DNA from 2 places in the Lysinibacillus sp. FJAT-14222 genome. Region 1 is predicted to be linked to the other one. Evidence: predicted binding sites of a transcription regulator. Region 1 holds the regulator's gene; the other holds the start of a gene.
What was found. Region 1 encodes LexA, which represses DNA repair genes until DNA is damaged. Its sites were predicted from a motif close to CGAACATATGTTCG; they were not measured.

Region 1 (3,434 bases):
ATAAACGAATGTTTGCTGCATTTTTTCAAGATGGAGATAAAAGTCATGAATATATGTTCATTAATCCAAAAATCATTAGTCACTCTTTAAACATGATTTATTTACCTGAGGGGGAAGGATGTCTTTCAGTTAATAGAAGAGTTAGTGGATTTGTTCCAAGATATGAAAGAATTAAAGTCAAAGCATATGATATACATGGGCAAGAAGCCATTTTTCAATTTAATGGATACGGTTCAATCTTAATGCAACATGAAATAGATCATTTAAATGGGATCATGTTTTATGACAGAATAAATAAAGAAAATCCATTCAAACTACCAGACAATGTTACTATTGAAAGTTTGTATTAATTTAATACTTTTAGGATAGATGGAATTTAGTTATTTATTGTATCCGTCATTTTTATGGTGGAACCCATCTCTACAGTTCATCTATCCTTTACTTCGGTGGTTGTATCCGTCACTTCGATGATTCTATCCATCACTTCTTGGTCCTTCACCTCCATCTAGAGTCTTTAAAAATTAAAAAATCAGCGGGACGACATACTCCCACTGATTAAAACGTCACTTAATTTGTTCGATTCCCTCTTGATGTTCCCTAAATCTCCTATGTACAGTAGCTTTGCTTACATCAAAGCCTAGACCTCTAAGTGTCACGGCGATTTCCTCAAAGGTGAAGCCTCGATTACGTAGCTTCACAATTTCTTCTACAGGTACATCCTTACGTTCTTGACCATTAGGATTTCCTCGATTAGATAAATTGTTTTCAGGACGATAGCCATTTTCAACGGCACGACGCATGCCACGACGTATTTTAGCATTATGGATTCTGCGCTGGTACTCCTCTACGATCGCTAAAATTTCTAGAAGCATCGTATCCATTTCATTTAATTGTACAGGCCCCGCGTCTCGCATAGAAAAAACATCAGTTTCAGTTTTTTGCAATAAATGCAATACTGCCATTCTAGCATTTCCACGTCCTAAGCGTGTTTCATCCTGTACAAATAATGCTTTAATTTCTTTTTCTTTAATGAAATCGAGCATTTCAAGTAAGCCTTCTCGTTCTACATCATAGCCACTATGCTTGTCTTTAAAAACGCTCTTCACTTCATAGCCCTGCTCTTTAGCATAGCGCATTAACTCCTCCTGCTGACGCTCAAGCGAGGAACTTTGTGTCTCTTTTTCTGTACTCACACGGCAATAGACAACAGCCGTTTGTTCTTTATTTATCATTGTTCATTTCTCGCAATTTCAATAGAATTTATGGGATTGGGATGGTCACCCACTACTGGAATCACTAGGGGTTTACCTGCAATAATGTTAACGTTCGATAATTCATTTTCGGCCTTCACAAGTTTAATCCAATCATCCTTTTTCATTTTACCACGGTATTGTTCAGCTAACGACCATAAGCTATCACCATGTTCGATTTCAATTTCTGTGTAACTAACATCGCCTGGATCTGTTATAAAAAGGTATGCTGCAAATAGTAGACAAGCCCCTAATAAAATTGTAATATGTGGATTTTTCTTTAACCAGTTCATAATCATAACCCCTTTTTAAGAATGTTTGTTCGGAATATATGTTCTTATAATAGTACGAACAAACGTTTTTGTCAAACACTTTTCGAACCTATGTTTGCGTAAGTGTTCGCATTCTGTTATACTACTAATAAGTAGAATGATTAGAAAAAAGAGGTGAGCAATCATGAAAAAAGTTTCGAAAAGACAAGAGGCCATATTAGAGTTCATCAAAGAAGAAGTGCGCACAAAGGGGTATCCACCATCTGTACGTGAGATTGGTGAAGCAGTTGGACTTGCTTCAAGCTCAACAGTTCATGGACATTTAGCTCGTTTAGAGCAAAAGGGCTTTATTCGTCGAGATCCAACTAAACCACGCGCTATTGAAATTCTAGAGCCAGAGGATTCTATTCAAAAGCAACATGTTATACATGTCCCACTTGTTGGGAAGGTTACAGCAGGTTCTCCAATAACTGCTGTTGAAAATATCGATGAATATTTCCCACTACCAGATACTTATGGTACAAGTGAAGATCAATTATTTATGCTAGAAATTATGGGTGAATCAATGATTGAAGCTGGCATCTTAGACGGAGATTTAGTCATTGTTAAACAAAAAGCAACGGCTGATAATGGTGATATTGTCGTAGCAATGACTGAAGAGGATGAAGCAACTGTAAAGCGTTTCTTCAAGGAAAAAAATCATTTTCGTTTACAGCCTGAAAACGCAACAATGGAGCCAATTATCGTAGACCAAGTTTCTATTTTGGGGCAAGTTGTTGGCCTCTATCGCCGTGTACACTAAAAGTATCTTAATAATAAAGTATAAAAAGAGGATATTATGTTCGCATATACCTCTTTTTCTTATGAGTTCCATTTTATATTCGAACAAAGTTAAAAAAAGAATCCATTTTAACATGGATTCCCTACACGCTAGCAATGTATTCAGTTAAATTAAAACATTGAATTAGCAATTTCAAGCAAATCATACACCGTGAAATCTTGTGGTATTTCACTTTCTATCCTAATTGAATACTTTAAACTGTCATGAAGAAAAATCAGTTCGTTCCGCAGATACAATGCTTTTATACCATTCTTTAAGGTGTAAATATTTTCACCCTTGGCTGCCTCTAAATCCTCTTCTCCCGGCTCGATTTTCACCTGTAACAATCCATGTAATTTTACATTTCGATACCTTATTAGAAGAGTATCTTTGTTTATATTTCCTTCTACATGCGTAATGTCAAACGGAAATTTGGATGCAGTCAGGATATTCGCTTTATGCTTGTTCGAATATTCCTTTATCATTTTCGATTCATTCATAAATGGGTTGGACCCGTCGTAAATAACACGAATATCTGTTATTTTTTCTTGATTAGATGTTATTTCCCATATAAAAGCTATTCTTTCAGGCATATCTTCTCCATCGTCAAAATAAGCCAATGATACTCTCACATTAGCTTTAAGTGAAGGCAAACCCGAAACCCTTCTAATTGGAGTCTCTTCCCTTATCTCAGGAAGTTTAACATTTGAAGATAAATAAGTCCTCGCCTGTTTTTCATCTTTTTTCATCAATGCCATCGTAAAATTGCTTACTACATCATTACCATATGGTCCTGCCTTTACATGTTGAATCGATAAAAATAACAGCATGAAGATCTGCAATACCAACACTATTTTTTTCATGTTCATCACCAGGGTTATCTTTCCCTCGATAATAAATTCTATGCTTCTACCTTGAACATCAAACTAGCCTTTACAAATGCAGTAAATAATTTCTTCGATACTTCATCACCTGCCATTGCTTGCTCTTCAGGATGCCACTGTACTGCTAGACAAAATGGTAAATCTTCATGTACCACCGCTTCAACGATACCATCACTTGATTTTGCTGCCACTTTCAACTTTTCTGCTA
Region 2 (3,434 bases), on a different contig from region 1:
CCTTACCATGGCAAAATACTCTTATTCAATAAGGCGTTAAAAAGCTATAGTAATAAACAATTGTACCAACAATATATAACTTTATTACCGCAGGATCCAAAAACATTATTTGTACAAAAAACGGTGCTTCAAGAGCTAGATGATATTGCCCATTTACATAAAGTAACAGATGGAAAGGTTCAAGAAACGATTCAATTGTTTAAATTAACCCATTTATCAAATCGGCATCCGTATGATTTAAGTGGGGGTGAACAGCAGAAGCTAGCACTCGCAAAGCTTTTGTTAATAGAACCTAAAATATTGCTATTAGATGAGCCGACGAAGGGTCTTGATGCACATGCGAAAGAAGAACTCGCAGACATATTAAAAGATTTACGAACTAAAGGTATGACAATCATTATGGTGACACATGATATTGAATTTTCTGCACAACACAGCAGTAGATGTGCTCTATTTTTCGACGGAAGTATTGTATCTGAAGGTGAGCCACGAGCATTTTATAGTGGAAATAATTTTTATACAACAGCAGCACATCGAATATCAAGAGATATATTGAGCAATGCCATTACTTGTGAGGATGTAGTTACCTTATGCCAAAAAACATTCGTTTAATTATTTCACGCATTGTCATCCTTGTGTTAATTCCACTTACTTTATATGCGGGCATTACAATATTTGCTGACCGAAAATATTATTTTATTTCGATTGTCATTATGATTTTAGCGTGTGTGCCGTTCTTCCTATCATTTGAGCGTAGAAAGCCACAGCCACGGGAAATTTTAATCATAGCAGTGATGTCTGCTATATCAGTGGCGGGGCGTGCCTTATTTATTGTTACACCTGGCTTTAAGCCTGTGGCAGCTATTACAGCTATTACAGGGTTTTCGCTTGGTGCGGAAGCTGGCTTTTTAACAGGAGCAATTTCTGCATTAGTATCGAATATGTTTTTTGGACAAGGTCCTTGGACACCATTCCAAATGTTTATGTGGGGAATGATTGGTTTTGTTGCTGGTTTGTTAGGTAAAACTGGTATAATGCATAAAAAAATCCCACTTGTATTATTTGGTATTGTTGCAGGTGTATTCTTTTCATTTGGCATGGATATTTGGGGAACAGTTTCAATGTACGGTGTTTTCAGCTGGAAAGCATATGCACTGGCATTAACTTCTGCAGTACCTTTTATGATAATCTATGCTGTTTCTAATGTAATTTTTCTACTATTGTTAGCTAAACCAATTAGAGAAAAACTAGAGAGAATAAAAAATAAATATGGGATTTTACAATAGACCTTTGTAGTCAAAAATTGTCTTATTCATTAGCCACAAAGGAGTGAAGAGGAGAGCCCAGTAAGTAAAACAGATATCTCATTGTTAGAAATAATTATATCAACAGGTAGCTTGTAAAAATGAGTTCGGTAATACACCGAACTTATTTTTTATGACAAGCAGTTATGCAATCTAGTTAATCAGTTTTAATGGTAACCCGATCAGTTCTACAATCAAGCTGATCGGTTCTACCGTTAACCCGAGCATTTATTCAATCTAGCTGATCAGTCAACCCGATCAACTCTTCAATCAACCTGAGCGTTTCTCCCCTAACTCGATCAAATCTCCCTAGAATTCGCTTATCTTTAATAGACCCAATTTCAACGAGCAATTCATCATCAAACATTGAAATTCCTGCTAAGGTCATGTATTTACATTTTCCCTTCTCGATTAGCTAACATTTGGAAAGGGTAATCTATTTATAGATAGGCTGTAATTGAATTTTTTGGTACATACGTTCTATCGGAATCATCTTAAATATAGCAAATAAAAAAATATTTACAAACATTCGTTCGTTAAATGTTCGAAATTTTAATAATGCTATGCTAAAATATATGTATCAAATTGGTAGGAAAGGACGGGGACATGTGTGCAAGCATTTGATTTACAAGCGCCATATACGCCTAATGGCGATCAGCCACAGGCAATTGCGGAATTAGTGGAGGGTGTATGTGCAGGTAAACGTCATCAAACATTGCTCGGTGCAACAGGAACAGGAAAAACGTTTACGATTTCTAATGTCATTAAACAAGTAAAAAAACCGACACTTATTATGGCGCACAATAAAACATTAGCGGGTCAATTATATAGTGAGTTTAAAGAGTTCTTCCCTAATAATGCAGTTGAATACTTTGTCAGCTACTATGATTACTTTCAGCCTGAGGCCTATGTACCGCAGACGGATACTTATATCGAGAAAGACTCAAGCATTAATGATGAAATTGATAAGTTGCGTCACTCTGCGACATCTGCATTATTCGAGCGTGATGATGTCATTATTATTGCATCCGTGTCCTGTATTTATGGTCTAGGTTCTCCAGAAGAATATCGTGAAATGGTCGTGTCTGTGCGTACTGGGATGGAAATTGAACGTAATCAGTTGCTTCGAAAACTGGTCGATGTACAGTATGAGCGTAATGATGTGAGTTTTACACGTGGTACGTTTCGGGTACGTGGTGATGTAGTGGAAATATTCCCTGCATCTCGTGATGAGCATTGTATCCGCGTGGAGTTTTTTGGGGACGAGATCGACCGAATTCGCGAGGTGGATGCGTTAACTGGAGAAATACTAGCAGAGCGTGATCATATAGCTATTTTCCCAGCATCCCACTTCGTTACACGAGAAGAAAAAATGCGAAAAGCCATTGAAAATATTGAAAAAGAGTTGGAGGAGCGTCTAGCTCTTTTACGTGCAGAGGATAGATTATTGGAGGCACAGCGTTTAGAGCAGCGTACTCGTTATGATTTAGAAATGATGGGTGAAATGGGCTTTTGCTCAGGTATCGAAAACTACTCGCGTCATTTAACATTGCGTGAAGCGGGGGCAACTCCATATACGCTACTTGATTATTTCCCTGATGATTTTTTACTTGTTGTCGATGAAAGTCACGTTACTTTGCCACAAGTTCGAGGGATGTATAACGGTGACCAAGCACGTAAAGGTGTACTAGTTGAGCATGGCTTCCGTTTGCCATCAGCACTAGATAACCGCCCTTTACGTTTTGAAGAATATGAGAAACATATACATCAAGCTATTTATGTATCAGCAACACCCGGCCCGTATGAGCTTGAGCATTCTCCGGAAATGGTGCAGCAAATTATTCGTCCAACTGGGCTGCTTGATCCACAAATTGAAGTACGTCCTATTGAAGGACAAATTGATGATTTAATCGATCAGATTCAAGATCGTATTGCTCGTGATGAACGGGTGCTCGTTACAACATTGACGAAAAAAATGTCAGAGGATTTATCAGCTTATTTGAAAGAAATGGGCTTAAAGGTGGAGTACTTGCATTCAGAGATTAAGACGCTAGAGCGATTTGAAATTATTCGCGAGCTGCGCAAAGGTACTTATGATGTTCTAATCGGCATTAACTTATTGCGTGAAGG

Region 2: uvrB (excinuclease ABC subunit UvrB) is a predicted target of LexA. The motif match lies at 1,827-1,840, and genes of this name have one in related genera.

The regions. Positions count from the first base shown of each region.
Region 1 is NZ_LIYL01000021.1:244,174-247,607, reverse strand. It holds gene def (peptide deformylase) at 1-350, shown strand, start outside; gene AN161_RS10750 (recombinase family protein) at 564-1,232, opposite strand; gene AN161_RS10745 (LysM peptidoglycan-binding domain-containing protein) at 1,229-1,543, opposite strand; gene lexA (transcriptional repressor LexA) at 1,707-2,324, shown strand; gene AN161_RS10735 (hypothetical protein) at 2,474-3,205, opposite strand; gene AN161_RS10730 (gamma-glutamyl-gamma-aminobutyrate hydrolase family protein) at 3,244-3,434, opposite strand, start outside.
Region 2 is NZ_LIYL01000050.1:86,129-89,562, reverse strand. It holds gene AN161_RS21290 (ABC transporter ATP-binding protein) at 1-612, shown strand, start outside; gene AN161_RS21285 (ECF transporter S component) at 591-1,286, shown strand; gene AN161_RS31145 (hypothetical protein) at 1,537-1,671, opposite strand; gene uvrB (excinuclease ABC subunit UvrB) at 1,915-3,434, shown strand, end outside.